Regions from separate parts of the Fusibacter sp. A1 genome, predicted to be linked through region 2. Evidence: riboswitches for the same ligand, from Rfam matches in the RefSeq annotation. Region 2 holds a riboswitch; each other region holds the start of a gene.

Region 1 (5,739 bases), on a different contig from region 2:
AGTCTGTGGATTGGTTAGTGCTGTAAACTCATCTATAGTGAGCATTTTGGATTTATCCATCGAAGTGAACAAGTTCACCGGTACGCAAAAGTTAAGGTTCTGACCTTCAACTAAAAAAGTTGTGATTCCGATTAGCTCACCATACTCATCCAATAGAGCACCACCGCTAGATCCTGGACTCACAGGTGCTGTAATTTGAATGATTACTTCCCTTATCGAACTAATGATTCCTTCAGACAAGGTGTTGATGAGCCCTTGAGGACTGCCTATCGTATAGATCTTCTGGCCTTTTTGTAAATCAAGTTCTTGTTTTACAGTTAGCGGTGTGACGGATGTGTCCTCAATTTGTAGCGCAGCTAAATCCAGATCGATGTCATACCCCGTTATGTAGACGTTTCCCTTATAGATGGAACCATCTTCATGTTCTATCTCAATGGTCTGCGCTTGGTCGATCACATGAAGATTTGTTCCGATTTTACCTGATTCATAATAGAATCCGCTGCCTAAGTAGTTCTCTCCCGTGTAGGTTTTTACATGTAACTTGACTAGGCTACCTGAAAGCGACGCAATTTCAGTAGTTGTAAGCTTTTTCTTCTCTACAACAGGAAGGCTTGCACCATAGGTTTTAGGACTATGGGCGTCCAATATCCTCTTGAATACCACCAAGGATTGTTCTTCGCTTGTGGGACTGCCTGGTGCGATCCTGTTGTCTCCTACTCCGGAAAGTATGCCGTTGTTTTTCGCCTTATACACTGCTGACCGTGCCCATGAGCTGATCTGAGCATGGTCTTCGAACAGTACGGTTCCCTCTGCAAGTTCGATTCCAGCTAGTTCAAGGGTTCTCACCATGAATACCGCAAGCTGCTCTCTTGTCAGTGAGCCGCTCGGATCAAACCGATTGTCACCCACACCTGTAGTGATTCCAATTGTCGCAGCTTTTAAACTGTTTTCATCTGTCGTATCGGTAAACTTTATTTCGGGATTGACCACAATCTGAGTTCCGGTGATCTCTTCATAAAGCTTGACCGACAGATACACAAATCGCTCTCTAGTGATATCACCTTGATAGTTGTCAAATGCAGAATCCCTTAACACTTGATACGATGACAAGGAATCAAGTGACTCTTTCGACCAATTTGATGGACTACCAGCTGCAAAAGTTACTGAACTGGCCAGTAAAAGTATCAAAAATACATGAATGACTTTACGCATTACATCCTCCCGCTACACACAATCGGTCGTAACCGATTCCCGCTTGTTTTTAGTGTATCCATTTTCTTATCACACTTTCCGAATCGCGCAATCATTGACCCTTTAAAACAAAAAAGGCAGCCAATTAGGCTGCTCATCATTATAGTTAACGGCAACCTGGCAATCATAGCTTAAACACCTTAGACCCATGGCTTTGCGTCTCAACCTTTCAGTTGATTTGCTCATTATTCGATTTTGGACTCCCGTACAGTATAACTCATTTTTAAGCATTAAAAACACTAATTTGTTAGGGATTTGCTTTTTTTTTTGAACCTTTCTCAATTTTCTGAACGTCTTGTCGGCCTTAATGGGATATTTCCTTGATTGAATTACCACCTACTCTTTCACTAAGAAGGGTCTTTACAATTGGTATCTAGAGTTTTATACTTAAATTACACACTGTTGTGTAATTTAAGTATAAAAGGAGCTCTTATGCAAGCAATCATGGAAACCATTTTTAATGTACTTTACCTTTCAACAGTCATTACTTTAGGTCTTATCATGTTAAGCCATACCAAAGAAAACAAGATGAATCGCCTATTCGGTGCGATGACCTTGCTTCTCGGTTTTGGTGACGCCTTTCATCTTGTACCAAGATCCTACGCACTCTTCACAACCGGTCTAGAAGCAAACGCGACAGCACTTGGTTTTGGTAAGTTCGTCACCTCGATCACCATGACCGTTTTTTATGTCATACTCTATAGAATCTGGATTGAAAAATACCGGGTACAGGAGTCAAAGACCCTTTCAATGACTATCTACTCACTTGCTGTCATTAGAATCGTTCTTTGCCTATTCCCACAGAATGACTGGTTCAACTTTTATCAACCGGTTAGCTGGGGAATCTACAGAAACCTTCCATTTGCCATCATGGGAGCAATCATACTCGTGCTCTTCTATCAGCAGGCTAAAAAACAGAGCGATCTTATTTTCAAGTTCATGTGGCTCGCCATCACACTGTCCTTCGGGTTTTATGTTCCCGTCGTACTCTGGGCAAAAACCTATTCATGGATCGGAATGCTTATGATTCCAAAAACAATCGCCTACGTTTGGATTGTCATTATGGGTTTCAAGCAGATGAGGCAGACGATCAAAGGGCGCATGTAATCATATCATGTGCCCTTTTTATGCTATACTGTAGAAAGATTAAAAGAGAGGTTTTACCATGCTTATAAAAAACGGCACACTTTACACCATTGAAAATGGAATTCTAGAAACAACCGATCTACGGGTGACAGGTGATAAAATCACTGAAATCGCTAAGGACATAAAGCCCAAAGCGCGCGAAGAAGTCATCGACGCAGCAGGAAAACTCGTATTCCCCGGATTTATCGACGCGCATTGCCATGTCGGCATGTGGGAAGAAGGTATTGGCTTTGAAGGTTCTGACGGCAATGAGGCAACCGATCCGATCACGCCGCATCTGCGGGCGATCGATGCGATCAATCCAAGGGATGAGGCCTTCGAACTGGCCTTAAAGGGCGGGGTGACAACTGCTTGTACTGGCCCTGGCAGCGCAAACGTGATTGGTGGAACCTTTACTGTCATGAAGCTGCACGGTCACCGAGTGGATGATATGGTCATCCGTGACAACATGGCGATGAAATGCGCATTTGGCGAGAATCCTAAAAGAGTGTATGCCGACAAAAAAATCACGCCGTCCACACGAATGGGAACAGCGGCTCTTCTTCGACAAACCTTAGCTAAAGCCAAGGAATATCTGGTGAAAATCGAAAGCGCAGCAGGCGATGTGTCAAAACTGCCGACTTACGACATGAAACTGGACGCGATGTTACCCGTACTAAAAAAAGAAATCCCGCTAAAGGCACATGCGCATCGTGCGGACGACATCTTTACTGCAATAAGAATCGCTAAGGAGTTCGATGTCAACCTGACCCTAGAACACTGTACAGAAGGTCATCTGATCGCTAGTGATCTTGCAAAAGAAGGCTTTAGCGCCGTTGTCGGTCCTAGTTTTGGGAACAAATCAAAATTCGAACTGAATGAAAAGTCCTTTGTTACACCAGGTGTACTCCAACAAGCCGGAGTCAAAGTAGCCATAATGACAGACAGCCCTGTCATTCCGCTAGAATACCTACCCATGTGCGCAAGCCTTGCCGTTAAAGCGGGCATGAGTGAAGCAGAAGCCCTAAAAGCGATCACCCTCCACCCCGCACAAATCATAGAAGTGGACGACCGAATCGGTAGTTTAGTAGTTGGCAAAGATGCAGATATCGTCATTTGGGACAGGCATCCATTTGACTTACACGCCGTTGCAGAAAAAATCATCGTAAACGGAATTACTATTTTCTAACAAAAAAACGACAGTTCGCAAGAACTGTCGTTTTAGCACCTAATTACCAATCACCAATCACAAAATTCCCATCAATTCCCCAACATCATCTATCAACACAGTGGCGTTTTCAAGCTCTTTAGTAGTCCCGAACCCGTACCTGCAACCGATCGTCTGCATATTATTTTTAATACCTGCCTCCATGTCCATCCAACGGTCACCTATCATGAGGGCATTTTCATGCTGATTCCCTCTTAGGATACTCAGTATCTGCCATTTAGGCAGGTAATCATACGCTTGTGAAGTGATAAACTCATCAAAATAGTCATCCAGACCAAACTGTTTTTTATGAGCCTGCATATAGCCGTCGCTGCAGTTGCTGATAAAGACAAGTCGATAGCCCTGTTGCCTCAAATAACGGAGCACCTTAAGCGAATGCTTGTATAACCTCGCCTCGCCTTTTTCGATTCGTCTGTTCATTTCTGTGCCTATTAACATGCCGGCTTCTTGCTTTAAAGCCTCTGGAAGGTCAGGCATAAAGGCCTGCCACATGGCTTCTTTGTTGTATCCCAGCCATTTTGCGATTTCGTCATCAGCCCAGCTTCTTTCATTTGCGTAGCCGTGCTCGACCAGATAATCGAACGCCTTTCTGAAAGCAGGCGCATAAACAGCGATTGAATCGTGTAGGGTGCCGTCGTAATCGAAGTACAGGGTTTTGATATTCCTTTTAAGCATGCTGGATTTCTGACATGAGATTTGCCATCTCGATGGCAGTGGCAGCGGCTTCAGAACCCTTGTTACCCGCCTTTGTTCCCGCACGTTCGATGGCCTGTTCAATCGAATCGGTCGTCAGTACTCCAAAGATGATCGGTACACCCGTATCAAGGGATGCGCTCGCAACGCCCTTTGATACCTCGCTCGATACCACTTCAAAGTGAGGTGTCGCCCCTCTGATCACAGCGCCTAGCGTGATTACCGCGTCATAGCGGCCCGATACAGCAAGCTTTTTTGCGATCAGCGGTATTTCAAAGGCGCCAGGCACCCACGTGATTTCGATTTCTTCCTCTTTGACACCGTGTCGTTTTAAGGTGTCTAGCGCTCCACCGAGCAGCTTTGATCCGATAAACTCGTTGAATCTTCCAACCACGATACCGAACTTCTTGCCTTGTGCGATTAAATTCCCTTCAAAGATTCTCATGTGTTTCCTCCTAGAATTTTAGTAGATGTCCCATTTTTTCTTGCTTGGTCTTTAAATAGAATGCGTTCTTTTCATTGTGATTCATCTGAATGCCGATCCTTTCGACCACGTTGATGCCATAGCCCCTTAAACCGGATAGTTTTTTAGGATTGTTGGTCATCATTCTGATGTTATGCGCGCCAAGATCCTGAAGAATCTGTGCTCCGATACCGTAATCTCTTAGGTCCTCATCGAACCCGAGTGCCAGATTGGCTTCAACGGTATCCATGCCCTGATCCTGAAGCGCATAGGCCTTGATCTTGTTGATAAGACCGATACCACGGCCTTCTTGTCTCATGTAGAGCAAGATTCCTTTTCCGTTTTTCTCTATCGCGGCAAGTGCTGAGCTAAGCTGATCTCCGCAGTCGCACCTTAAGGATCCGAAAGCGTCTCCTGTGAGACACTCGGAGTGTACCCTTATCAGCGTCGGCTCGTTGGTGATCTCCCCTTTTACAAGGGCTACATGATGTTCGCCGTTTAACTTGTTGACATAGCCGATCATTCTAAAGCTTCCGTATGCCGTTGGCATATCAGCTTCTGAAACCCGCTCGATCAGGCTGTCGTTCTTACGCCTGTAGGCGATCAGGTCTGCGATTGTCACCATTTTAAGGTCATGCTTTAGCACATAGCTTTCAAGGTCATTTACCCTTGCCATCGATCCGTCGTCGTTCATGATCTCACAGATCACACCCGCCGGATCAAGCCCCGCAAGTCTTGCAAAATCTACAGCTGCCTCTGTATGCCCTGCACGCTTCAATACGCCTCCCGCCTTGGCTCTAAGTGGAAAGATATGGCCTGGCCTTGTAAAGTCAGCTCCTGTGGATTCTTTTGCTATCAGCTTTTGTATGGTCAGCGCGCGTTCTCCGGCTGAGATCCCTGTTGTGGTATCCACATGATCCACAGACACGGTGAAGGCGGTCTCTTTTGGGTCTGAACTCTTCTTCACCATCGCATGTAG
Region 2 (5,739 bases):
ATTGATGTTGGTTGACGAATCAAATACGGGTTTTTAGTACTAATTAGTGATATATCTTTAAAAAAAGTGGTGCTATACAACACCATTCATTTTTTTAAGCAGGGAGAGCAACTCATTCTTCTCTTCGATATTCAGATTCGAAAACTCGTCTTCTAGGTCATCAAGATGCTTGGGAAAGACTTCGGCGATAATGGTCCGCCCCTTTTCCTTAAGTCTGATCACAAATGCCCTGCGGTCCTCATCGTCACGATCCCGGCTGATGTAGCCTCTCTTTTCGAGATTCTTGATTACAACGGTCATGTTGCCGCTTGTAGACAGCGTCTTTTCAATGATCTCGCATATCTTCATCGGGCCTTTGTGATATAAAGCTTCCATCACACCGAATTGAGATAGGGTAAGGTCATATTCTGAAAGTCGTGCCGACAAGGACCTCTCATCGTTTTGAATCGTCCTGTGCAGTGCTACCACCAGTTTTAAATTCAATTCACTTACTGCTCCGTATTTGCTCGGTTTGTTTTCCATGGATTAAATATATCACTAACTAGTAATAATGTCAAGGGTATTTCCAGTTCTTTTTTTTGACATGCCCCTATTCTAGAACTGGTCTTTGTAACCCTCTCTCAATAGCGTGTACTGCCCTGTCTCTGTGTTCAGGTCATAGATGTTGAAGTTCGTTTTGATATCGAATCCTTCGTAGTGGACTGCGAAGTTGATGGATGCAGACCCCAGCGTACCGCTTTTTATCCTGTGGAATACGTGCCGCGGCCATACAAGTACGGCTCCGCCTTCAAATATCAGCTTGTCGTTTTTATAGATCTTGTCGGGTAAGACGGTAAAGTGTTCAACCCGTCCATGCTCTTTCGTGTAAATTTCCACTTCTCGCTTGCCGTAAAGGACGATGAGGTTGTCCGCCTGATCCGGGTGCATGTACCAGGGATTCGCAACACCCATCGTAGGACCCGGCGATACCGCATCCTTTTGATGGAGCACACGGTCGATTGAATCGATCTTAGGTAGTGCGTCGAGTGGAAACAAGTCGAACATGACACCTTCGGTTTTTCTAAACGGTGTCAGCTCAATAATCTGATACAGGTCTTTTACTTCTTCAATGATCTTCAAGTTTATCCTCCCTTGATATGTTAATGGTGTTTACCTGCTTTTCAAGTCTCACACCCTAAATCGGTTCTTTCACTTGTCTGTAAAACCTTTTTCTTTCACCACCCTATAGACCAGCCTTTCATCCACACGCACGCTTTCCATGAGCGCGACGGAGCTGATCGTTACTTCAATGGGGCTGAAGTGTCTCATGGATACATCCTCGTCTAGGACCACACCTCTTGCGAATGTGATGTGGGGAACATAAGGCATCGCCTCTACTCTGAAACCCGCCTGTTTGAGTCTGAAATTCAACTCACCTTGCAAGCGAAGGAGCGTCTGATTCTCTTCAACTCCTATCCACAGAATTTTTTTGTTTTTTTTATGAAACTGGCCAAAGGAAGCTGCCACGAGATCCGGCTTACAAACATCGAATTCATCAAGCAGGACGCTGAGCCTCTCAACTTCATCGTCTGTCACATCACCGATGAAGGCAAGTGTCAGATGCAGGTTGTCACAGCTTGTGAACTTACCCCTTTTACAGTCCTTTGTCGTTTTTCTACAGGCGTCATGCAGCTTATATTTACATGCTTGTGTTATCGTAAGCGCAAAGAAGACTCTCACGCGGTCACCTCCTAAGGCGGTATATCCAATCCATACCCAATAACTTCATCATCGAATAAACTATCAAAGCCATATCAATAAATTTTTATTTAGAGCACCATGACAATTCATTGACAAGCCTTCCAAAGGATAGTACCCTATACCTATAAGTTTAACTGAATACATGAAAAAGGCAAACTCATCGAAAGGTGAAGACGCAAAGCTGTGAGTCTAAGGAGAAATCTATGATCGTCAAGCTACCGAAATACTGACGTCTTTTCGGGATGTTTTTTTTATGTCAAGATGGAGGTAAGAATGAAAAACATATTGATTGTGGACGATGCAGCGTTCATGCGGATGATGCTTAAGAACATTCTTGTAAGCCACGGATACAACGTGGTGGGGGAAGCGTCAAATGGAGCACAAGCTATCGAAAAGTACCACGAACTCAAGCCGGATATCATCACCATGGATATCACCATGCCTGAGGTCACAGGTATCGAGGCCCTTGAGGAGCTGATCAGAGTCGATCCATCCGTCAAAGTATGTATGGTCTCCGCATGCGGTCAGCCCCAGTTTCTGCTCGAAGCCATTAAAAAAGGCGCGAAGGACTTTATCACAAAGCCGTTCACACCGGATGAGGTGCTTTCAAAGATCAATCAAATCGCCAGCATGGCAAATTGATTTGGGTTAAAGATTCACGATCGAGCAATTTACTATGGACAAAGTTCACCTGAACTTTGTCTTTTTTATTTCAAAGCCACCATGCCGCGTACTTGATCGCAAGTCAGGGTCCGCTATGTTTAGCATCTGCTTCTTCTTGATTCCTACAAAATAAGGTGTTTTCCCTTGACAATTATTCCTAGTATGGTATTTTTATTAAGTTACCGATTGCTTACTTACAACTTATGGCAGAATAGCATGGTAGATTAACGTGTCGGCAAAGCAAAGCCTTCCATGCGCTTCACTTGTGAACCTATTGTTCACTTGCACAACCAAGAGGTCAATTATGAATGGATTCTTAACCTATAAGGAATGCGAGAGTATTCAAACCTTTGATAATCTTGCCGGTACATTTAAACTACTGGTTCAAGATGACAACATAGAAATTTTCGAATCGAACATACACGCCGGTAAATCGATTCTTTGTCAGCCCTATGAATCGAAAGATGCGCTTAATGTCATCATTGTGCAAGAAGGCACTCTTTTTCATACAAACGAGAGAAAAGTGATTACAAGCGGTCAACGCATCACATTCAAGAATCTGACAGAAACCCATCATTTAAGCGTCATCACTCCGACAAAATTGCTTATGATCAGAGAATCGAAGTTTTTCACCCAACAGGCGAGCACCACAAATGAGATTTACCATTTTATCCATCAGATTCAAGCCAAAGATCATTATTCGGAATACCACTGCAACGCTGTCGGCAATCTGGCTGTTCAGATTGCGACAATGATGCGATTGTCCGATAAGGAAATTCACAATGTAGGTCATGCGGCAAAAGTTCACGACATAGGAAAAGTGAATATCCCTGATGTGATTTTGAATAAACCGTCGAGACTCACTGATCAGGAGTTCGAGATCATGAGAAAGCACCCGCAGGACGGGCATGACCTAATACTGAAAACCATAGACAGCAAAGAGATCGCAAGCATCGTTTTGCAGCATCATGAACGTCTTGACGGCAGTGGATATCCCAACCGTCTTAAAGATGATCAAATAAGAATTGAAGCCAAGATCATAGCGGTAGTCGACAGTTTCGACGCGATGGTGTCCAAGCGACCATACAAGTCGCCGATGAGCCCCTCGGATGCCCTTGATGATCTCAGTCGTCACATCGGCATCTGGTACGAGGAGGAAATAGTCCATACGCTGAAAGAGATTCTTGAAATCAATCGTTCCATCATTAAGTCACAGTCGCAATCACGCTTTGAAGTCAAATAAAGCACTAAAGTCTTGTCAGAAGACTTTAGTGCTTTTCTATTGGGTTCAGATCCTATTTCTACTCGTAAATCTCGACTGCGTTTTCGCCGTCGATACTCTTGACTTTCACGTGAATATTTTCCTTTTTACTTGTCGGAACATTCTTCCCGACGTAATCGGCACGAATCGGGAGTTCACGGTGGCCCCTATCGATCAAGACGGCAAGTTGGATCGACTTGGGTCTTCCCCTGTCGATGACGGCATCCAGCGCCGCCCTGACCGTTCTTCCTGTGTAAATAACATCATCCACCAGCACGACGGTCTTATCCTTCAAATCTACATCGATCGCCGTTTCTGAAACGATGGCGTCTTCTGAGACTTCCGATAGGTCATCCCTATAGAGGGTGATGTCAATCGAGCCGACCGAGACTTTGACCGCTTCAATTTTCTCAATTTGATCGGCAATCTCATAGGCGATCGGCACACCCCTGGAAAGAATACCGACGAGAACGACGTCGTCGACGCCCTTGTTCTTTTCGATAATCTCATGAGCAAGCCTTGTCAAAGCACGCTTTATTCCTTTTTCATCGAGTATTTGAGCTTTAAAGTCCATTTGTCTACCTCAATTTTTCTAGTATATTTACAAATCGCTCAGGCAGCGGCGCCTGAAACACCATTCGGGCTCCTGTTGTCGGATGATCGAAACCCAAGGTCTCAGCATGCAGGAGCTGCCCTGAAAGCTTCATCTTTTCTTTACGAACCCCATACAAAGGGTCACCCAGAAGCGGATGGCCGATACTCGCCATATGCACTCTGATCTGATGGGTCCTTCCTGTTTCCAGCCTGCAGCTGATCAGCGTATAGGACTGCAAACGTTCAATCACCTCATAGTGGGTGATGGCATGCTTGCTGTTGATTTCTGTGACAGCTTGTTTGAGCCTGTTTTTAGGATGCCTGCCGATGGGTTTGTCGATCGTACCCGCATCGTTTGAAAATCCTCCGTGCACGATCGCGTAATACCTTCGCTCGACACTATGGTCTTTCAGTTGAGCCGATAAGGACTCATGCGCCTTATTGTTCTTTGCGACCATGAGAAGCCCTGTGGTATCCTTGTCGATCCTGTGGACGATCCCAGGTCTTATGACGCCGCCGATGTCCGACAGGTCCTTTATATGGTACATCAGGCCGTTCACAAGGGTGCCTGTATAATTTCCGGGCGCCGGATGAACGACTAGACCTTTGGGCTTGTTCACAACGATCACATCGCTATCCTCATAGATGATTTCAAGCTCCATCTGCTCGGGCTCGATTTTCCAAACTTCAGGTTCAGGAACCTCCACTGTGATGGTATCGCCTAAGGTCAGGATATAATTCTTCTTGATGGATTTTCCCGTCTGTGTGGTGATCGCTCCCTGCTTGATCCATTTCTGAACCCGGCTTCTCGATACCCCATCCATCGCATCTGTCAGGTACTGATCGATACGGATGCCCTGATCTTCCTCTTCCACATTAAATTCTATACGTTCCATCTATAAACCTTTCATCATATCAAGTACGATTTTTGAAGAATTGATCGCTGATTGACGACCGAACTCTTCAAAATTCACATGTGCAGATCCATCCGCCTTGTCGCTCATCGCGCGTATGATGACAAAGGGCACCTTGTTGACGTGACAAACGTGCGCGATTGCAGCGCCTTCCATTTCAGTCGTGTCCGCATTGAACTGGTTTAGCAGAAAATCTTTTCTTTCCATCGACGACACAAACTGGTCGCCTGTCACGATTCTTCCTTCGTAGACAGCGTGGTCCTTGATTTCGTGCTTGGCCGCCTCGTAAGCTAGTTTTCTTAACTTCTCGTCCGCTACGAAGATCCACTGATCCATACCTGGAATCTGCCCGTATTCGTAACCGAAGCCTGTCGCGTCCATGTCATGTTCTAACAGATCTATTGAAATCACCGTATCGCCCACTTCAAGATGGTCTTTGACAGCGCCTGATACACCTGTATTGATCACATGTGTGACCTCAAATTCCGACACGAGGATTTGAGCGCAAAGTGCAGCGTTTACCTTTCCTATTCCAGAAACCACCGCAACGACGGATTTACCCATCAA
Region 3 (5,739 bases), on a different contig from region 2:
TTCTTTCAGGTACTTGGAATATTCAGCAAACCTCCACTCCGACAGCTCGCCACTATCAAGTGCATGGTTTATCGCACAACCGGGTTCGTTCTTATGAGAGCAGTCATTAAACCTGCATTTGTCGATCAGTTCTGTGATATCGCTAAATGCTTCGCTCAGACCATCCGTTTGGTCGATAAACGAAATCTCACGCATACCTGGAGTATCAATCAGCCAAGCTCCACTTTCTGTTTTGAGCATCTGCCTGTGCGTGGTGGTATGTCTACCCCTGTCGTCGTTTCTAAGCCCGCCAATGCTCATGACCTCTTCGCCAAGAAGCGTATTGGTAAGCGTCGACTTTCCAACCCCCGAGCTACCGACAAAAACTATGGTCTGCTCAGGTTTAATTCTTGATTTCAGCTCTTCCATGCCGTCATTTGTCAGTACACTGATGACATGTACATGTTCAATACCCGACTGACTCTTGATATCTTCAACCACCCAAATCGCTTCGGGCATCAGATCGGACTTTGTAAGCACGACCTCAACATTTGCCCCACTACTCTTTGAAATGGTCACATAACGTAAAAGTCTTGAAAAATTCAAATCGTGATTCAGTGACATCAAAATGAAGATCGTATCGATATTAGCAGCAATCACCTGTTTATCAAGCCTACCACCAGCAACTTTTCTGCTAAACTCACTAGTTCGCTCTTCAATACGGTGTACAATCGCACGTCCGTTCTTATCCGAATCACGATCACAAAACACCCAATCGCCAACCGTCGGTAGATCAATTACCTCTTGATTGAAAAACGACCCCGCAACCTCACAGTTCACTTCAACGTCATTAATTAAGCACGTAACCAATTTGCCATGCGATGCAATCACACGGCCTTTCCATTCATTCTGATAATCTGTCAAATAAGCCTCCAAAATAATTAAAAGCCACCGACACCATTTGTCGATGGTAGTTTGAATGTTCTATTGTTTTTTATCATTGTCATCGACCTCCTTTAAATACTAGATAACTTAGTTTAGCACAGATTAAGTTATCAAAATTGGAATAAACGATTATAAAAATGTACGAAGTATTTCACCACTTCAGAACGTTTTGTGTTCTGAAACGCCCACTGCCTGTATTTTTGTAGTTTAAAATACGTTTAAGTGCTTGTAACTCATATACCTTATTTTATTGTATGAGGGTTTATGAGTTCACAAAAACATACATCCTCCTGACAACTAACACATTCACTGACCTCTCACTACTTGTCTACTCATCAACTGCCCCACCTTTAAGACAGTTCTTTTTTCTTTGTTAACTTAAATCCAACATTAAGCGCAATATTGATGACCACCACATTCAAAAAGGCGATCAGCACTAGTGCGAGAAGCGTCGTTTGACTTGTCATTATCGCAGTGATCACAACTTTTGTAATCGCACCGATCAGCGATAAGGTATCGATGAACTGTTTTGTATCCAACCTGCCTGCGTATTTTTTCCCCATGTGCATTCCAAGAAGCAGACCAGTCAGGATCACGCTACCCCAATTTGATAGTAGAGCGCTTCCGAACAGGATTTGCAACAGATCACCGCCTAGAGCGATGCCAATTACCAGTACCACAATAACCATTGATTTTTTCATTTTCTTCTCCTCTTAGTAGTTTTCCTTGTTTTTAACATTCTTGCCCACAAAAAAAGCAGCCCATACGGCTGCTCATCATTATTATCTTTATAACGGCAACCTGGCAATCATAGCTTTTACACCTTAGACCCACGGCTTTGCGTCTCAACCTTTCAGTTGATTTGCCAATATTCATTTAAGTACAGTTCATACTGTAACACATATTTTCAGCAAAAAAACACTAATATGCGTGGGGTTCCAATGTTTTTTCAAATAAAAAAACAGAGATCACTTTTTGTAATCTCTGTTTTGATCTTCAATTCACCTTAAAAGGGTTCTTTCTCAATCGTCTTATGTCGTTTTATGAGTAACAGACCGCCTGCGATCAGGGCGAGTGGCCAGATGAACTTGATGAGTCTTGCCAAGGGTTCAAAGGACATGACTTCAATTGTCAATACGAATACGCCGAATGCCGCAAGTCCTAGTCCTAGATACATGGCCCAAGCTGTCGATTTGAACGTGCCCCCATTCGCTTTATGAATGACGTGGATGCCTGCAAAACTCGCTCCTATCATCCAGAAGAATACAGGACCCTCCATCACACCTAAAATAGGTTCGATATTCGCAAATACTCCGACCCCAGCGATCAGCATTGCCGGTATTAAAAAACCTAATGAACGTTTACCTTTACCACCGAAGTAAGCAAGGAAGAACGCTGCCGATACAAACAGCAGAAATAGCTCATCACCTAAAAATCCGATGTTTCCAAGTAACGACACGAGGCCGATTCCGACCAGAATAACTCCTAATAAATTGCCTTTCATAAGTAAACCCCCTTCATAAACATGTTGTTAAGTCTAGTATCCTACAAGAATAAATCGAATTCAAGTAGCTACACTCTTTCTTAATTGTTCTCTAAGGGAATCTTAATCAAAGGATCAATTCACCTGAATCTCCTCTTCTTGCACGGTTAACTTGACTGCAAAGTCCTTCGCCTTGACAAAATATCCGACGCCGTATGACATGATCAGTATGCAAACTACCGTTAAGATCCATCTTACCGTCATGAACTCTCCGCCCAAGAACTTGGCTTCATTGGCAAGCATAGGTACTTTGATGACCGCCCATACGCTCAAGATGATTACGATGTTCACGATGGTCGCACCTTTTTTATAAAGGGCCTTGCAGATCGGAAACGCCGCGTAGATTGGTCCTGCCGAGATGCTGCCTAAAAGAAGAGCCATTAGGTTTCCCTTGAATCCGGCATCTTGTCCTAAGCTCTTGGATATCACATGCTTGGGTACCCAAGCTTCAATCAATACGGTCAGCATGAATACGACCGGCATGATTTGAACCATTTCTATCAAGTAATATGAACTACCCTTTAGGGCGAGTAGTAGCCTTGACGGATCAATGAACATGGTGAGTCCATAACCTAAAAGGACAAGTAAGAACGCCTTGTTATTAAGTAGTTTTTTAAGTTTCATCATAAGATAACCCCCATTGCAAATGCGATAACAAGCGCTGCGACAAAGCTGAAACCGTTTCTGATCAGGGTGAACTTAAGTCCGAACGCCTTTTTTTCGATAGGAAAGGTCATGACGCCAACCATCGTAAGTGTGGTTAAAAATGCCACAGCAGGTACGATGCTTGCACCCGAATCGACAAGAGATCCCACCAGTGGAAAAGCCACAAAAGCTGGAATGAGCGTGATGCTTCCGATTAACGCCGCAAGGACTGTCGATAGGTATCCGGTTGAAGCCCCTAGCACTTTTTCTATTTGCTCCGGCGGTATCCACGCCAGCACCAGACCGATAAGAAAAATAATCGCTACGATTTCGCCCATCATGCTTCCCATTTTGGCTTTTGTTTTTTTCATGGTGCCAAGTGTTTTTTTCTTGTCCTTGAAGAGCGACCAAATCATCCAACTACCAGTGATCACCCAAAACAGTATTGTTAAGATATCCATTGTTTCCTCCTATAAATGTTAATGTACTCTTTCTTGTATGTTAATACCAATGATAGTACAATGAAGACAATCAATCTGTTACCATGGTAACACATTAGGAGGTTTTCATGAAAAACATGATCTTATTAGAAACCGTTGAAGAACTCATCACTCAAAAACAGTTGGATACCACCGACTACTTATACAAAGTTTATTTTAAAAATGAAGTCATCCATTTTGAAGGTGAACGGTGCACGCACTTTGAAATCATCATAGACGGTACCGTATCTGTCGACCGCATCAACGAAAACGGAAATCAGTTGCAAATCGGAACCTTTGAAAACTATGAGATTCTTGGTGGAAACCTCTTGTTTTCATCAGAACCGTTTTTCCCGATGACGGTGACCGCTCAGACAAAGACGCGTCTTTTAGTGATTACTAAAGAAGCGATCCTAAGACTCTGTACAGAGAATCAGGTGTTTTTAACCGAACTCCTAAGGACGATCGCCGATCGGTCGCTGTATCTTGGAGACACCATCAAACGCTACTCTAAAAAGACGATTCGCGAAAACATCATCACCTATCTACAATCAAGATACAGAAGATCAAAATCACCCACCATCGAATTGAGGCTGACCAAAACCGAACTTGCACAAAAACTTGGCGTGGAACGCACCTCGCTTTCAAGAGAACTCCAAAAAATGAAAAAAGATGGCATCATCGATTTTGACAACAAATCAATCACCATCTTAGATCACGACCTATTTGAGCTTTAGACCATCTTGCTCACAAGCTCGATGAGCGCTTCAGTAAAGCGTTCATTGTCACCCGCTGTTCTTTTCTTTATCTTAGTTCCCCGTTTGCCCTGCATTCTGTTCATCTTGTTTTCGTGCCTTGTCTCCAAGACAAAATCGATTGTTTCATTTGTGATGTACCTGCCGTTATTGGTAATGACCTTACCTGATTTTGCAAGCGCCATTGCAGCAAGGCCGTAATCCCCTGTGACCACGACATCGCCTTGCTTCATATGGTTGGCGATATAAAAGTCAGCCGCGTCCCTTGTGGTATCCACTGTTATAACCGCCGCATAATCGCTTGTTATCTGTACCGCATGGTTTTTAACGACAACCGCGTTCCAGTGATGTTTTTTTGCAATTCTTACGCTTTCTTTCACCACGGGGCACCCATCGGCATCGATCCATATGGTACGGGCATTTTGATTTGTGTTTTCAGTCATATTTTTTACTCGCCTTTAAACTTATTTAGATAGATCGCTGCAGATCTAGACATTTCTTTCGAAAAATCGGACATATACTTACGTGTGCAAAAACGGGTGATGAACTCATCATAGTCGAATGACGCCTTATTGGCCCTGTTTGTCATCATCGTACGGTGGTCTTCTTCACTCAAGCGCTTATAGGTGTTCTCTTGCACGATAAACCGTTCTTCAAATCGTGGTGGTTTCTCACGTTCCTTTTGCTGCTCGGTCGGATAACCGAATACAAGCATTGTAATAGGAAGCACGAACTCATCCAGGTGAAGCATTGCCATGTGTTCTTCCGCATTTTCAAGGATATCGCCGATATAACACGACCCTATCCCCAAGGATTCGGCGGCTACTACCGCATTTTGCGCCGCGATCACAGCATCCTGGCAGGCAAGGAGCAAATCACCCGCACCTGGGTCTCTAGCTTCAAGTCCTGCGTGTCTGTAAGCGTCAAGCCATCTTCTGCAATCGGCTAAAAAAATCAGCACTAAAGGTGCTTTTGCGATAAAAGGCTGATCATCGCAAGTCACAGCCAGCCTATCCTTAAGTTCTTGGTCCGTGATGTCAAGTATCGTGTATAACATCTGGTTACCGGCAGTTGGCGCCTGAAATGCAGCGTTCAAAATCGCCTTCTTCTCCCTCTCACCAATCGCTCTATCCTCAAACACCCTAACCGACTTACGCGCCGCAAGCCCTCTCAATACCTCATTCATATAAACTCCCTCCTAAACCTCACTCTTCCCCTCCATTATACCACTATATCCCCCACCCATCACCCATCATCTAATCCCCAATCACCAATCCCCAATCACCAACCCCCAATCACCAACCCCCAATCACCAATCCCCAATCACCAATCAATAATCATCCCTCATTTCTTTTCTTAATCCCCAAAATTCTGGGTATCCATATCCACGCAG
Region 4 (5,739 bases), on a different contig from region 2:
TGCTTCCTGTTTGAATGACTGTTTGGATCTGGTGCGTTTTGCCTTCTCTGATCAAGTTTCTGATCGCTGGGGTTGCCACCATGATCTCGAGTGCGACCACTCTGCCTAGACCGTTAGCCTTTGGCAACAACTGTTGGGATACAACAGCTTCAAGTACAGACGCCAATTGAACGCGTATCTGCTGTTGCTGATGCGGTGGAAAAACGTCGATTACACGGTCGATTGTCTTAGCGGCTCCGATGGTATGTAATGTAGAAAATACCAGATGGCCTGTTTCTGCTGCTGTAATTGCCGTACTTATGGTTTCTAGGTCGCGCATCTCTCCTACTAAAATCACGTCTGGATCTTGTCTTAAAGCAGATCTTAACGCATTAGAAAAACTGTGGGAATCTTGCCCTATTTCGCGTTGATTCACCATACTGCCGCTGTGCTTATGTAAATATTCTATAGGATCTTCAACTGTGATGATGTGCTCGTGTCTGGTTTGATTAATGGTGTCGATCATTGCAGCAAGCGTTGTAGATTTACCGCTTCCTGTTGGTCCTGTCACAAGGATAAGGCCCCTTCTCTTTTCTGTCAATGTTTTCATGATAGGTGGTAGCGACAAGTCATGCATACTTGGTATGGTTAGCGCGACTACCCTGATTGCGGCGCTATAGGTACCTCGTTGCCGATATACATTCACACGGAAACGACCAAGACCCGGATTGGAATAAGAGAAGTCGAACTCACCAAGCTCTTTAAGTTTTGCAAGCTGGCTTGTGCTCATCATCTGGGTGACCAGTTCGTTTGTATCTTCGGGTTTAAGCTTTTCTTCGTTGAGATGCATCAACTCACCGTTCACTCTGATGATTATCGGTGAAGCGACCGTGATGTGAACGTCTGATGCTTTTCGATTGATCGCCTGTTCTAAAACATCAAGAATCGTCATACTTTTCTCCTTAAAGTTCGTAATTATAGGTTACCCTTAACATTTCTTCAACCGATGTAACCCCTTGTAGCACTAAATCCTTACATGAATCATAGAGTGTCAGCATGCCATTTTGACGCGCCTTGTCTTTAATCACTTCCGAATTCGCGCCCGATGTTATTAAATTTCGAATGTCCCTATCGACCAGAAGCACCTCGTGAATAGCTGTTCTTCCAAGATATCCAGTCTGGTTACATACGTTACAACCAGAACCCTTGTACAATACAACGCTTTCATGGCTTTCTAAACCCAGAGCTAAGCGTTCTGTATCAGAAGCCTCGTGAGTGACTGTACATTTAGGACAAATCTTTTTTACAAGACGTTGCGCTAAAATACCAACTGTCGCGGTAGAAACCAAGAAAGGCTCTATGCCCATATCCACTAGCCTTGTAACAGAGCTTGCCGTATCGTTCGTATGAAGTGTAGACAAGACGATATGGCCTGTGATCGCTGCTCTGATAGCTATTTCTGCGGTTTCTGCGTCTCTGATCTCACCGACCATTACGATATCCGGGTCTTGCCGTAGAATCGACCTTAAACCGCTAGCAAACGATAGCCCAGCCTTATTATTGACTTGCACCTGATTGACACCTTCTAAACGATATTCAACAGGATCTTCAACGGTGATGATGTTTCGGTTGATTCTGTTCAGTTCTTTTAAAATGGCATAAAGCGTAGTTGTTTTACCACTGCCTGTCGGCCCGGTTACAAGTATGATACCCTCAGGAACCTTAAGTACTCTATTTAATCTATCCAAATTGTGTTCAGAAAAACCAAGTTGCTCTTTTGTTGCCACCACGTTGGTTCTGTCAAGTAGTCTGATTACCACTTTCTCGCCATATACGGTTGGTAGTACGGAGATACGCATATCAATAGGGTGTCCGTCGATAATCGCTTCCACACGTCCATCCTGAGGAATTCTACGTTCGGATATGTTCATTTTTCCCATTATCTTAATACGGGTCACAATCGCCAGGTGGGTATGTCTACCTGGACTCATGATTTCTCTAAGCTCACCATCGATACGGTATCTGATACGCACCTGTTTTTCAAATGGTTCTATGTGAATGTCACTGGCTTTAGATTTAACCGCCTGGCTGATGATACCGTTTACAAGGCGAACCATTGGTGCATTTGTGACGCCTTCATCTTCAACCACAACGTCGTCGCCGTCGCTATCGATCAGCTTTGAGTATTCTTCGGCTGCTTTTTCAGTATCGTCTGCCGAATCATAGTATCTCTCGATAAGCTGCTCGATATCCTTGCTTGGACTGATCACAATTTCAAGTTCAAGACCTGAGGCAATTCTGATATCATCCTTTGCTATCATATCAAGAGGGTCTGCCATTGCAACGACCAATCGATTGTTTTTAAAACCTATCGGCAACGCCTGATGTCTGAGCGCTAGGCTTTCATTTATTATTTTTGGTACCTTAGGATCTATGTAATAGGAATTCAGGTCGACATAAGAAATATCGAACTGAAGCTCTAAAACGCTATAAAGCTGCGCTTCTGTAATCAAGTGCTTGTTTAATAGAACTGTTCCTAATTTCAAGTTATGTTGTTTTTGCTCTTCTAAGGCTTCGTGAAGTTCGTCTAGTGTAAGATAACCCTGATCTATCAATATGTCGCCTAATCTTTTTTTCTTAATCATATATGTCCCCTATCAAGGTTATAAAATAGCTTGTAAGATCGTTGGATAAAACAATACTGAAAGTAGAATGCCTAGACTCAAGAAAGGTCCAAACGCGACTGCATCCTTTACTTTTTTTAGTTTAAACAGTAGTAGTACACTCACAAATATGCCGGATGTCGTAAAGGCAATCAAGTAGGCTGATATAACAGCAATCGGACCAATAAGAAGACCTGAAAAAAACATCAGCTTCAAATCACCCATACCCATGATCTCTACCTTTAAGAATACTCCAACCACAACCAGAAATAAGATGAATCCACCACCGTAAAGTCCTCCCAAAAGAAACATTCTAAGAGAAATTTGTCCAACAATCAAGTTGATTACAGCTAGTACACCGATACTCAAGTTTAAGGAATTAGGTATGATCTTGTGGTCGATATCGATAAACGTGACGCATATCAGCATAGATGATAATACCATTACTATAAAGGAGTTTAGGGATAATCCATATACCATATATGCAATGATATAGACTATTCCATTCAAGCCTTCAATTAAAGGATATCTAATGGAATACGGCTGACCGCAGTGTCTGCATTTTCCTCTAAAGATCAAATAGCTAAAAACAGGTATTAGGTCTAAAGGTTTTAGTTCTGTATGGCAGCTACCACATTGCGACCTTGGAGCGACGATGCTTTTATTTAGCGGTAATCTATAAATCACAACGTTTAAAAAGCTGCCGATTACGATTCCGTATACACCAATGAATAGGATTGCTAAGATCAAAGTTGAACCCCCGATGAATTATGTTTTAATTGTAATAAGTACTTCTAATTATAATGCTATTGCATCTTTCTTACAACTCAAATGGTAAAAATAAACCATTTTATCCATGAAATGACGCAAAAAATAAAATCGGCTGCAGTAATAACACTGCAGCCGATCGATCATAGCGAACTCGCCTTAGACTCAAGCTTTGCGTCCTACGTTTTCACGTAGTTTGCCTAAATATTTGTTTGATATTTAACTACTTACAGTATAAAACAAATTATACATTAAGTAAATCCTTTTTATATTGATTTCATCAACTGAGTTCTGATTGTAGCAACCATTACATCGATTGCTACTCTATTGAATCCACCTTCTGGAATGATGATGTCAGCGTATTTCTTGCTTGGTTCGATAAAGAGCTCATGAGCCGGTTTAACAGTCAACATGTATTGGTGAATCACAGAGTCTAGCGTTCTTCCACGTTCCTCGATATCCCTTTTGATTCTTCTTACGATTCTCAGGTCGGAATCGGTATCGACGAAGATCTTAATATCCAGTTGCTCTCTAAGTCTTTCATCCTCAAGCAGCATAATGCCTTCTACGATGATGATGTCTCGCGGTTCAACCTTTAAACGGTTGGAGCTGCGAGTATGTTCAGAAAAATCATACATTGGTTTCATGATTGGTTTTCCGGCCTTTAGCGTCTTGATATGCTCGATTAAAAGCTCAGTATCAAAAGCAAGCGGATGGTCGTAATTTGTTTTTATACGCTCACTCATCGACAAATGAGATTGATCCTTATAATAGGCATCTTGTTCCAGTATGGCGATCTTCTTTTCGGGTACAGATTCAAAAATTGATTTAGCTACTGTACTTTTTCCAGAACCAGAACCTCCGGTTATTCCAATCACGAGTGGTTTCATGTGTTATTCTCCCTTTTGTTTTCTAATGATATCAAGCGGTTTGACAGGTTGCTCCATTTTAATATATATTGTTTGCTGCGCGTGTGGAGCTACTTCGATTGGCGCATGATTCTTATCATACATTTCTGTAATCACTTGGGTATACCCAAAATAATCAGGTCCTATGATTTCTATCTCATCATTGATAAAAATTCTATTACGCTGTTCAATTTCAGCAAGTCCTGTCGATTCATCGTATGATTTTACAACACCTGCAAAATCATACTCTCTGATGTAAGCGCTCGAACTATAAAGCTGCGATTCAAGACCTGCTTTTTCTTGATAAAAACCTGTTGTGAATTCACGATGACTCGCCTTTTCAATCTCATCGATCCATTCTTTCTTAAACGTATAATTCTCAGGATCCTTATAATACGTATCAATCGCCTCGCGATAGACTCGCACGACATTCGCTACGTAGTACACGCTCTTCGAGCGACCTTCGATCTTAAGACTGTCAAGTCCTGAGTTGATGAGTTCTGGAATAAACTCGATCATGCAAAGGTCTTTCGAATTGAAGAAGTAGGTCCCGCCTTCGTCTTCTGTAACCGGGAAATACTCGCCAGGTCTTGTTTCTTCGACTAAGTGGTACTTCCATCTGCAAGGATGAGAACATTCGCCTTTGTTGGCATTTCTTCCTGACATATAGTTGGATATCAAGCATCTACCCGAATAGGAAATACACATGGCTCCATGGACAAAGGATTCCAGTTCTAAGGTATCAGGTGTATTTTCCTTAATTTCAGCTATCTCTTCAAATGAAAGTTCTCTCGCAAGGATGACTCTTTTTATCCCCTGCTCGTGCCAGAACCTTGCACTCATGTAGTTGGTATTGTTTGCTTGAGTGCTTAAGTGAATCTCGGCATCAGGCATTTTTTCTTTGATGAACATAAACGTTCCGGGATCGGACAGAATGAACGCGTCAAAAGGAATGTCTTTTATCATTTCAATATAATGGTTAAGCTCGTTCAAGTCTTCGTTATGAGGAATGATATTTAGTGTAAGGAAGACCTTTTTTCCTCTTGAATGGGCGTATTCGATCCCTTCAAGCATTTGCTCTTCATTGAAGTTTCTCGAACTTGCTCTAAGCCCAAAAACTTCTCCGCCGATATAAACCGCATCAGCACCATAGTTGATTGCAAATTTCAGTTTATCCAGGTCACCCGCAGGTGCCAACAATTCAATTTTTTTCATGGTTAATCCTTTCTGATTGAGAGCATAATGCCGTCCCCAACGGTCATTAATGAACTATAAAAACCCTTGTGATTCGACGTATAATCTACAAAGGCGTTCAAACGGGTATAAATCGTCTTTTGCCTTCTGGCAAATGGAAGCCCCGCTGTTATTCCTTTAAAAAGTACATTATCCGTCAGTATCATACCCCCGGATGCGACCAACCT

Evidence for each region. A riboswitch is a leader RNA that binds a small molecule or an ion and turns the genes downstream of it on or off. The one in region 2 is predicted to bind cyclic di-GMP.
Region 1: another riboswitch for cyclic di-GMP. It lies ahead of DWB64_RS00920 (trypsin-like peptidase domain-containing protein); the one in region 2 lies ahead of DWB64_RS02195 (response regulator).
Region 3: another riboswitch for cyclic di-GMP. It lies ahead of DWB64_RS12185 (hypothetical protein); the one in region 2 lies ahead of DWB64_RS02195 (response regulator).
Region 4: another riboswitch for cyclic di-GMP. It lies ahead of DWB64_RS09030 (A24 family peptidase); the one in region 2 lies ahead of DWB64_RS02195 (response regulator).

What each region holds. Positions count from the first base shown of each region.
Region 1 is NZ_QQWI01000001.1:221,310-227,048, forward strand. It holds gene DWB64_RS00920 (trypsin-like peptidase domain-containing protein) at 1-1,212, opposite strand, end outside; cyclic di-GMP riboswitch class I at 1,360-1,444, opposite strand; gene DWB64_RS00925 (hypothetical protein) at 1,684-2,358, shown strand; gene DWB64_RS00930 (amidohydrolase) at 2,417-3,565, shown strand; gene DWB64_RS00935 (HAD family hydrolase) at 3,623-4,279, opposite strand; gene ribE (6,7-dimethyl-8-ribityllumazine synthase) at 4,272-4,742, opposite strand; gene DWB64_RS00945 (bifunctional 3,4-dihydroxy-2-butanone-4-phosphate synthase/GTP cyclohydrolase II) at 4,753-5,739, opposite strand, start outside.
Region 2 is NZ_QQWI01000002.1:44,256-49,994, reverse strand. It holds gene DWB64_RS02210 (MarR family winged helix-turn-helix transcriptional regulator) at 73-522, opposite strand; gene DWB64_RS02205 (hypothetical protein) at 595-1,119, opposite strand; gene thpR (RNA 2',3'-cyclic phosphodiesterase) at 1,189-1,719, opposite strand; cyclic di-GMP riboswitch class I at 1,881-1,963, shown strand; gene DWB64_RS02195 (response regulator) at 2,014-2,382, shown strand; gene DWB64_RS02190 (HD-GYP domain-containing protein) at 2,708-3,646, shown strand; gene pyrR (bifunctional pyr operon transcriptional regulator/uracil phosphoribosyltransferase PyrR) at 3,705-4,238, opposite strand; gene DWB64_RS02180 (RluA family pseudouridine synthase) at 4,243-5,154, opposite strand; gene DWB64_RS02175 (5'-methylthioadenosine/adenosylhomocysteine nucleosidase) at 5,155-5,739, opposite strand, start outside.
Region 3 is NZ_QQWI01000008.1:6,454-12,192, forward strand. It holds gene rsgA (ribosome small subunit-dependent GTPase A) at 1-903, opposite strand, end outside; gene DWB64_RS12185 (hypothetical protein) at 1,275-1,625, opposite strand; cyclic di-GMP riboswitch class I at 1,717-1,801, opposite strand; gene DWB64_RS12190 (hypothetical protein) at 1,931-2,428, opposite strand; gene DWB64_RS12195 (permease) at 2,543-3,094, opposite strand; gene DWB64_RS12200 (permease) at 3,091-3,573, opposite strand; gene DWB64_RS12205 (Crp/Fnr family transcriptional regulator) at 3,681-4,328, shown strand; gene DWB64_RS12210 (DUF188 domain-containing protein) at 4,325-4,789, opposite strand; gene DWB64_RS12215 (nitroreductase family protein) at 4,795-5,532, opposite strand.
Region 4 is NZ_QQWI01000005.1:294,486-300,224, forward strand. It holds gene DWB64_RS09020 (type IV pilus twitching motility protein PilT) at 1-931, opposite strand, end outside; gene DWB64_RS09025 (GspE/PulE family protein) at 942-2,624, opposite strand; gene DWB64_RS09030 (A24 family peptidase) at 2,643-3,392, opposite strand; cyclic di-GMP riboswitch class I at 3,538-3,621, opposite strand; gene udk (uridine kinase) at 3,677-4,300, opposite strand; gene DWB64_RS09040 (U32 family peptidase) at 4,304-5,533, opposite strand; gene DWB64_RS09045 (O-methyltransferase) at 5,536-5,739, opposite strand, start outside.